One region of the Kosakonia sp. MUSA4 genome, then DNA from elsewhere that is predicted to be linked to it. Evidence: predicted binding sites of a transcription regulator. Region 1 holds the regulator's gene; each other region holds the start of a gene.

Region 1 (3,135 bases):
TCTCGCGTGATGAACAGTTACGCATCAACAAACGCAATCAATTAAAACGCGATAAAGTTCGTGGGCTTAAACGCGTCGAGCTAAAACTGAACGTGGAAGCCGTTGATGCGTTAAACGAACTTGCCGATGCGCGTGACATGAGCCGCAGCGAACTTATCGAAGAGATGCTGCTGGCACAGCTGAGCGCATTGCGCGGAAAGTAATTACTCCGAATCACCTCTCTTATTTTCACGTTTTCATGTGTCATACAGTGCACTCCGCGGCGATAGCTGTTTTCGCGCGCTTCTCTGTTCTGCTATGATTGCCCTTATCTGTGGGCAAAGCGCCACCATCATATTCATTAGGTTTCAAGAGGTTATTTTACTCATGGCAATTACAGGTATTTTCTTCGGCAGCGACACCGGCAACACCGAAAATATTGCGAAAATGATTCAGAGTCAGCTTGGTAAGGACGTTGCCGACGTACATGACATTGCCAAGAGCAGCAAAGAAGATATCGAAGGATATGACATTCTGCTGCTCGGCATTCCGACCTGGTATTATGGCGAAGCGCAGTGCGACTGGGATGATTTCTTCCCGACGCTGGAAGACATTGATTTTAATGGTAAGTTAGTTGCGCTGTTTGGCTGCGGCGATCAGGAAGACTATGCAGAATATTTCTGTGATGCGCTGGGTACGATCCGCGATATTATTGAGCCGCGCGGCGCGACTATCGTGGGCCATTGGCCGACTGCAGGCTACCATTTCGAAGCCTCTAAAGGGCTGGTGGATGATGGCCATTTCGTTGGTCTGGCGATTGACGAAGATCGTCAGCCAGAAATGACCGCAGAACGTGTACAAAAATGGGTTAAGCAAGTTCGCGAAGAGTTACATCTTGATGACATCATCAACGCCTGATTTTACGGCGTAATCTGTGGGTTACGTGGTATTAATAGGTAAAAGCAATGGAAATAATTGCTACAAATTTTTAACTTTTTTCTCCATCGCTGTACAATAAGCCCTGCTAAAGTGGTGTTATGAAGCACAGGAGTTGCTGGTGACACCACGTTTTAAAAGCTTACTTTACTTGAGGACTTGCAGTTTTCATTTAGCCATGGCAGTTCTATAATGAGACGCATTATCCCAGGTGCATTCCTTCTAACTTCCATTGAGGAAGTGAATCGTATAGCAACAGGACAGATTCCGCATGACTGACAACAATACCGCATTAAAGAAGGCTGGCCTGAAAGTCACGCTTCCTCGGTTAAAAATCCTGGAAGTGCTTCAGGAACCGGATAACCATCATGTCAGTGCGGAAGATTTATATAAACGACTGATCGACATGGGCGAAGAGATCGGGCTGGCGACAGTATATCGTGTACTGAACCAGTTTGATGACGCCGGCATTGTGACCCGTCATAACTTCGAAGGCGGGAAATCCGTTTTTGAACTGACTCAGCAGCATCACCACGATCACCTGATTTGCCTCGACTGCGGCAAAGTGATCGAATTCAGTGATGATTCCATCGAAGCGCGTCAGCGTGAAATCGCCGCCAAACACGGCATTCGCCTGACGAACCACAGTCTTTACCTGTACGGCCACTGCGCCGAGGGTGACTGCCGCGAAGATGAACACGCGCACGATGCGAAATAATCCCTTTTCATACTCAAGCCAGCCTTCAGGTTGGCTTTTTTTTTGCCCTTCAAAAACAAAAATGCCCGGCAGGTTTGCGCTGCCGGGCAGGTTACTTCAGCAATAATTACGCTTTCACGCTATCCACACGGCTGAAACGTTTGCCGTCCGGGCTGGCGGTGCGGATCTGCACTTCCCCGCTCACCTGCGGACGCGCTTTATCATCGTAGCGCAGCCAGTTTTTACCGCCGTCCGTAGAATATTCCACGACCATTCCCGGGAAGCTGGTATTGGCTTCCAGCTTGCCGCCGACCACGCGCGCGCCCGGTACAGGCAGGCGGTAGTTAATGCCTGCTTTGTCCAGTTTTGCCAGTTCACGATGGCCTAACAGATTTGCAAAGCGGGTCCAGTCTTTATCCAGCGCTTTTACATCGACCAGATGAGTTTCACCGCCTTTGTACTCGCGACCGGCCTGATAATCCTGTTCCCAACCGGCGCGGTGCCAGGCACGCTCTGCGACCGCAATCATGCGTGGATAAATCATGTACTCCATCTGGTTGTCGGTACGTACCACTTCACTCCACAACTGAGCAGAAAGACCATAGGCTCCAGGCCATAGTTTGTCCGATTTCGCGTTGAATGGATTGCCGTCGCGATCCAGTGAGGTTTCAGCATTTTGCGGCATGTTGTCCGGCGCAAAGCTGAAGATCTTGCGCTCATCGCTAAAGCGCGTGCCCCAGTAGTAGCCGCTTTCCGCCGGATGGACTTCGTTCGGGAAGTCGAGGTAAACATAGTCCGGGTTCGAGACAATGACGCGGAACCCTTTGTTTGCCCAGTCATTTACCGAATCGAAACCGCCCCAGTAGAGCGTATCCCAGAAGTTAACATTGACGTGATCGGTGGCAAACTCGGCGGCATTTTTAGCATCTTTCAGGCCATCCTGCCACGCCTGCATGGTGCCGATACCGTGCGCTTTCACCAGCTTGCTGACCTCAATACCAAAGTAGCTGGAAAGATGCTCAACATCTGCAACCTTACCCTCTTTGACCATAGACTGGCAGACCTGAGATTTAGCCCATGGTTTGTCCTGCTTGCTCTGATCGATGATGCCTTTGCCCGCTTCCGGTTTTTTCTGGTCGGTATAACCCGTTCCCAGATAGATGTTTTTCGCTTCGTCACCGCCAAAATGCCAGGTATTCAGCGACACACCCGCTTCTTTGTGCATTTGCTGGATTTCACCCATCACCTTATCAACGAAATTGCGTGACGAATCGAGGCACGGGTTCAGATAACCAGTGCGATTATAGAACTGTACCCCGGTGGTATTGGAGGTGTCCGTCGGATCCAGTAAACGGTACTGGTTCGCCTCTTTCTCTTTACCCTCTTTCATCAGGCGCTCATAGCGCGCTTCCATTGAGATCACTGCGGCACGGGCGTGTGCCGGCATATCAATTTCCGGGATCACTTCAATCTGTCGCGCTTTCGCGTACTTCAGTATGTCGATGTAATCGGCACGGCTGAAG
Region 2 (3,135 bases), 2.5 Mb from region 1:
AAAAGGACGGGCCACTATTTTATAAGCTTGGGGATGAATAACATGAGCGATGTCGATAATAATGTTTATTTAACTTTAATTGACAAAAATAGCGATGAATTTATCTTAGAGCACAATAAAGAAGCGCTGATACTCAGTAAAAATGAAACCATCGCCCGTATTGCCCATGAGCTGGTTTCCATTCCTGCGGCGCTCGTGCGCCTGAAATGGCAGAACCGCCGGGAAATCTACCCGTTACAGATAAAAGAGGAAATTTACGGCGCGGTGATCAATGCCATCATCGAGCTAAAGCCGGAACTGCGCGACAAAATCATGGGGCGACTGGAGGCTAACTACCAGCATTTGCTGGCGCGGGAAACCGCAACGCTGCGCCTGACCCGCAAACTCAGCGACGGCGAATACCATACGACGACGGTCACCACCGTCGCGCCAGAGGCAGGCAACCAAAAAGCCGCGCCGGAGAAGCAAGAAAAAACCGCAGGCACAAAATTAAAGTAAGCGCGTCGCCTTTTTATTCCCCACATATATCAGACATAAAAAAAGCTGGCCTTTGCCAGCTCTTATCACTCAGCACCGCGTTTAGTGTGCTTTAACCGTCTCTTCACCCACCAGACCGATTTTGAGATAGCCCGCCTGATGCAGGGTATCCATCACTTTCATCATCGTCTCGTAGTCCACGGTTTTATCCGCACGGAAGAAGATCGTGGTGTCCTTTTTACCTTCCGTTACGGCATTGAGCTGGTTAACCATCGTCTCGTCGGTTACCGGATCGTTGCCGATGAACATGGTGTTATCCGCTTTCACCGACAGGTAGACCGGTTTTTCCGGGCGCGGCTGCGGCTGGCTGGTAGAGGCAGGAAGATTCACTTTTACATCAACGGTGGCAAGCGGCGCGGCCACCATAAAGATAATCAGCAACACCAGCATAACGTCGATAAACGGCGTCACGTTGATTTCATGCATTTCGCCGTTATCATCCAGGTTTTCGTTAAGACGCATTGCCATAGAGCATCAACCTACACGTAATTTTGACGCAGTGCGAACCGGCTGCGCATTGCTGGCGGCCAGGTCAAGATCGCGGCTTTGCAGCAGCAGAACCTGCGCAGCAACATCGCCAAGCATGGCTTTGTAACTGCCAATCATGCGGGCAAAGACGTTATAAATTACCACCGCCGGAATTGCCGCTACCAGGCCGATAGCCGTTGCCAGCAGCGCTTCTGCGATACCCGGCGCCACAACAGCAAGGTTAGTGGTCTGCGTCTGCGCAATACCAATAAAGCTGTTCATGATGCCCCAGACCGTACCAAACAGGCCGATAAACGGTGAAATCGCGCCAATCGTCGCAAGATAGCCGTTGCCGCGCCCCATATGGCGACCTATTGCCGCAACACGGCGTTCGAGGCGGAAGCCGGTACGCTCTTTAATGCCGTCGTTGTCTTCGCTGCCTGCGGATAACTCCAGTTCATTCTGGGCTTCATTAATTAATGACAGGCTCAGACTTCTGGCGTGGAAAGAGGAGGCAATTTCGCTGGCCTGATCCAAAGAACGCGCTTCAGCCAGTTTCTGCTGCTCGCGCTTAAGGCGGCGCTTCTGCGAGATCATTTCCGCGCTTTTACTGAAGAACAGCGCCCATGTAGCGACTGACGCGAGAATCAGGCCGATCATCACAATCTTTACGACGATGTCAGCATGGTGATACATACCCCACACGGATAGATCCGTCTGCATCAAATTATTACCCACTGTGTATCTCCGAGACGCAAATCACAAAACCTGCGCGTAATAATATCAAAATGCCACCGAATTGATAGTGGTTCTCATTAGTATTTACATAGTGCCGTAAAGAGAGGCCTGTTTCTTTGCGCTAACACAGTAAACGCCCGCGCAAGGCACGGAATGCGAAAAAATTAACGCTCTGCCGCCAACATGGCGATGCATCAACGCGCAATCATGGTAGTCTGGACATCCAGACGTATAAAAACAGGTTGAGCAACAATGACGGCGAAGCATATAGATACCGCTCTGGTAAACGCAGGGCGCAGTAAAAAATACACGCAGGGTTCGGTGAACAGCGTTATCCAGCGCGCGTCTTCACTGGTATTCGACACGGTTGAAGCCAAAAAACATGCCACACGCAATCGCGCCAATGGTGAATTGTTTTACGGCCGTCGCGGTACGCTGACGCACTTCTCCTTACAGGAAGCGATGTGCGAACTTGAAGGCGGTGCGGGCTGTGCGCTTTTCCCCTGTGGAGCGGCAGCGGTGGCCAATACCATTCTGGCGTTTGTCGAACAGGGCGATCATGTGTTGATGACCAACACGGCCTACGAGCCAAGCCAGGATTTCTGCACCAAAATTCTCGCCAAACTGGGTGTCACCACCAGTTGGTTTGACCCGCTGATCGGCGCCAGTATCGTCAAGCTGATCCAGCCCAACACCAAAGTGGTGTTTCTCGAATCTCCCGGCTCGATCACCATGGAAGTTCACGACGTTCCGGCTATCGTTCAGGCGGTAAGAAGCGTCGCGCCAGAGGCGATCATCATGATCGATAACACCTGGGCGGCGGGGATCCTGTTTAAGGCGCTGGAATTTGACATTGATATCTCCATTCAGGCCGCCACTAAATACCTGATTGGCCACTCCGACGGCATGATCGGCACGGCGGTATCGAATGCACGTTGTTGGGAACAACTGCGCGAAAATGCCTATCTGATGGGGCAAATGGTCGATGCCGACACCGCCTATATGACCAGCCGTGGTCTGCGCACGCTGGGTGTTCGTTTGCGTCAGCATCATGAAAGCAGTCTGAAGATTGCCGAATGGCTGGCAACGCACCCGCAAGTGGCACGCGTTAACCACCCCGCACTGCCTGGCAGTAAAGGCCATGAATACTGGAAACGCGACTTCACCGGCAGCAGCGGTCTGTTCTCGTTCGTGCTTAATAAACGCCTGAGCAACGAAGAGCTGGCGCAATATCTCGACCACTTCAAACTGTTCAGCATGGCCTATTCATGGGGCGGCTATGAATCACTGATTCTGGCGAACCAGCCAGAACAGCTCGCGGCGATTCGCCCGGATGGCGGCGTCGATTTCAGCGGAACATTAATCCGTCTGCATATCGGTTTAGAAAATGTT
Region 3 (3,135 bases), 420 kb from region 1:
CAGCAGGCCGCAGGTCATATCATATTCGCCAGGTTGCAGATTGGCGGTCAGCTTCTGGCTGAAGCCCGGTGCGATGTTTTCACGCTCTTCCACCACCATCACGCCTTTGAGGATCTCCCATTCCAGCGCTTTCTGGCTGTGGTTGACGATAATGAACTGCGTTTTGCCTGCGTTAACGGTCAGGTTCATCGGCTCACACTGCTTGTCCGTTACCGTGACCTTCACCTGCGGAACATCCGCAGCCTGTACTCCGAAAGCGCAAGACATCAGCGCCGCGATCCCTACCTGCAAAGCACTACGACGAAAATGAATAGCCATGACCCTTCCCTTAAATAAGTATGTTGTAACTACGAAGCAGTGAACGTAATCAGGAGGCCGCCTGCGAAGGCTGCGCACCTGAACGTGGAGGCAAAACAAACAGCACCAGCACCGGAATCAGGTAGGCAAAGTAGACAAAGACTTCGCTCACACTCGGTGCTTCCTGATAACCAAAAATGCCTTCCAGCAAGGTACCCGTCAGCGAATGCGTGGTGAGCACGTTGCTTAAATCGAAAGCCACATCCTGGAATTGATTCCACAAACCGGCTTCATGGAAAGCGCGGATAGCGCCCGCTGCCAGACCGGCAGCCACCAGCAGGATGAACAGACTGGTCCATTTGAAAAACGCGCCGAGGTTAAGGCGGATCCCGCCCCAGTAGAGCAGAAAGCCCAGCACCACGGCCGTTGCCAGCCCAAGCATTGCGCCAAGCGGCGGCCAGATACCGAGATCCTGCTGGAATGCCGCCAGCAGAAAGAACACCGATTCCAGCCCTTCACGCGCGACAGCGAAAAAAACCATCAAAATCAGCGCCCAGCCGTGATGATTACTGCGCGCCAGTGCGTTATCCACCGCCTGCTCAAGTTGCACTTTGACGTTGCGCGACACTTTGCGCATCCAGAACACCATCCAGGTGAGGATCACGACGGCAATCACCGCGACAATCCCCTCAAACAGCTCCTGCTCTTTTTGCGGAAACTCACCGGTGGTTTCGTTGATGGCAATCCCCAATCCCAGACAGAGCGCGGCGGCAAGGAAGACGCCAATCCACATCACGCCGATCCAGCGTCCGCGCTGGGTTCGTTTCAGGTAGCTGGCAATCAGACTGACGATCAGCGCCGCTTCGAGGCCTTCACGTAACATAATAAGAAATGGAACAAACATGGAGGACGCCCCTGGTGTCATGTGCAGTCAACGGTTGCAAAGAAAAGTAAATTGCATTGATAGTGATTATCATTACGATAACGAGAAACTCAAGCGAAATATGACAAGAATAATAACTGGATGTAAACGGATAGCAGGCTAACCCAGGCGAAGCGACCCTTATGCAGAAGCGGTTGAAATAAAGCGATAACTTAGCTTACAAAGCATTAACTTTATGTTTACCGCATCTCGCGGCTATGGCTAAATACTTCCCCCATTCACCTGCAAAATTAGAGATATGATTAACTTCCTACACTTTCTGCTGGCGCTGGCGGTGATCCTCGCGCTCGCCTGGCTGGTAAGTTTCGACCGGCGGCAAATACGTTTTCGCTTTATTCTGCAATTGATCGTCATCGAAATGGCGCTGGCCTGGTTTTTCCTGCATGCGCAAAGCGGATTAACACTGATTAAATATGTTTCCGGCTTCTTCGAAGTGCTGCTGAAATTTGCCGGTGAAGGTACGGGTTTTGTTTTCGGCGGCATGAGCGAAAAAGGACTGGCATTTATTTTCCTGGGTGTGCTGTGCCCCATCGTTTTTATTTCGGCGTTGATCGGCATTTTGCAGCATTGGCGTATCCTGCCTGTTTTTATTCGTCTGATCGGTACCCTGCTATCGAAACTCAACGGTATGGGCAAGCTGGAATCCTTTAATGCCGTCAGTTCGCTGATCCTGGGGCAGTCCGAAAACTTCATTGCCTACAAAGGGATACTTGCCGACCTCTCTTCACGCCGCCTGTTCACCATGGCCGCCACGGCAATGTCGACGGTTTCGCTGTCGATCGTCGGTGCCTATATGACCATGCTGGATGCGAAATATGTGGTCGCCGCGCTGATCCTGAATATGTTCAGCACCTTTATTGTGCTGTCGATCATTAATCCCACGCGCCCGGAAGCGGAACCGGAAATTAAGCTGGAAAAACTCCACGAATCGCAAAGTTTCTTTGAGATGCTCGGCGAATATATTCTGGCAGGTTTCAAAGTGGCGATGATTATTCTGGCAATGCTGATCGGTTTTATCGCCCTGATTAGCGCCGTCAACGCCCTTTTCTCTGCGCTATTCGGTATCAGTTTCCAGCAAATTCTCGGCTATGTTTTCTATCCGCTGGCCTGGCTGATTGGTATTCCGCTCAGCGATGCGCTGCATGCTGGCAGCATCATGGCCACCAAGCTGGTGGCTAATGAGTTTGTGGCGATGATCGAACTGCAAAAAATCGCCGCCCAGATGACGCCGCGCGGATTGGGGATTTTGTCAGTGTTCCTGGTGTCGTTTGCCAACTTTGCCTCAATTGGCATCGTCGCAGGCGCCATTAAGGGGCTGAATGAGCAGCAAGGCAATTCCGTCTCCCGCTTTGGCCTGCGCCTGGTCTACGGGGCAACGCTGGTGAGCCTGCTCTCCGCCGCCTTTGCGGGTGTTGTGCTGTAAGTGATTTACCCCTCTCCTGCGGGAGAGGGGTTTCAAATCAGAACTGAACGCAAACCGGCTGATCCACGCGCATCACCGATTCCTGTGCGAAACGCGATTTATAAATCTCACGCAACGTATCAATTTTCGCGTCAGTTTGTGCGTCCACGCTGTGAATAAGCATCAGCGCCTTGCTCGGCTCCTTCGACACTTTCCCGTTGCTACCCAGCCACTGCCCCTGGGCATCGAAAGCCGTTAAGCCATCACGAAAACGCGGCGTGACATCGTTATCCACATACTGTTGCCACTCCTGAGCGGTAATCGGTTTACCACCCTGACGGGTTAAACCGTAATAGAGCGTGGTTTGTTGCATTTGGTTTTCAACCTTGCAGGTTTGCGTGCTCACACTCTGTTTCGATGTCGGCGCCGCACAGCCCGCCAGCAAACCTGCAACCATCAGCGCGGTGAACCCTGTCTTTAACTTCATACTGCT

The links. The regulator Fur, encoded in region 1, represses iron uptake genes when iron is present. The targets are predictions, from matches to a motif close to ATAATAATGAGAACNACTATCAA.
Region 2: a site for Fur is predicted at 1,805-1,827, ahead of exbB (tol-pal system-associated acyl-CoA thioesterase). Genes of this name have one in related genera too.
Region 3: a site for Fur is predicted at 1,258-1,280, ahead of efeU (iron uptake transporter permease EfeU). Genes of this name have one in related genera too.

The regions. Positions count from the first base shown of each region.
Region 1 is NZ_CP025697.1:1,442,272-1,445,406, reverse strand. Features, by position in the region: gene ybfE (LexA regulated protein) at 1-203, shown strand, start outside; gene fldA (flavodoxin FldA) at 367-897, shown strand; gene fur (ferric iron uptake transcriptional regulator) at 1,187-1,633, shown strand; gene C0557_RS06870 (beta-N-acetylhexosaminidase) at 1,740-3,135, opposite strand, start outside.
Region 2 is NZ_CP025697.1:4,712,281-4,715,415, forward strand. Features, by position in the region: gene C0557_RS22325 (hypothetical protein) at 1-41, shown strand, start outside; gene C0557_RS22330 (cytoplasmic protein) at 43-498, shown strand; gene exbD (TonB system transport protein ExbD) at 580-1,005, opposite strand; gene exbB (tol-pal system-associated acyl-CoA thioesterase) at 1,012-1,743, opposite strand; gene metC (cystathionine beta-lyase) at 1,996-3,135, shown strand, end outside.
Region 3 is NZ_CP025697.1:1,866,837-1,869,971, reverse strand. Features, by position in the region: gene efeO (iron uptake system protein EfeO) at 1-318, opposite strand, end outside; gene efeU (iron uptake transporter permease EfeU) at 368-1,201, opposite strand; gene C0557_RS08745 (NupC/NupG family nucleoside CNT transporter) at 1,479-2,663, shown strand; gene C0557_RS08740 (DUF3574 domain-containing protein) at 2,701-3,129, opposite strand.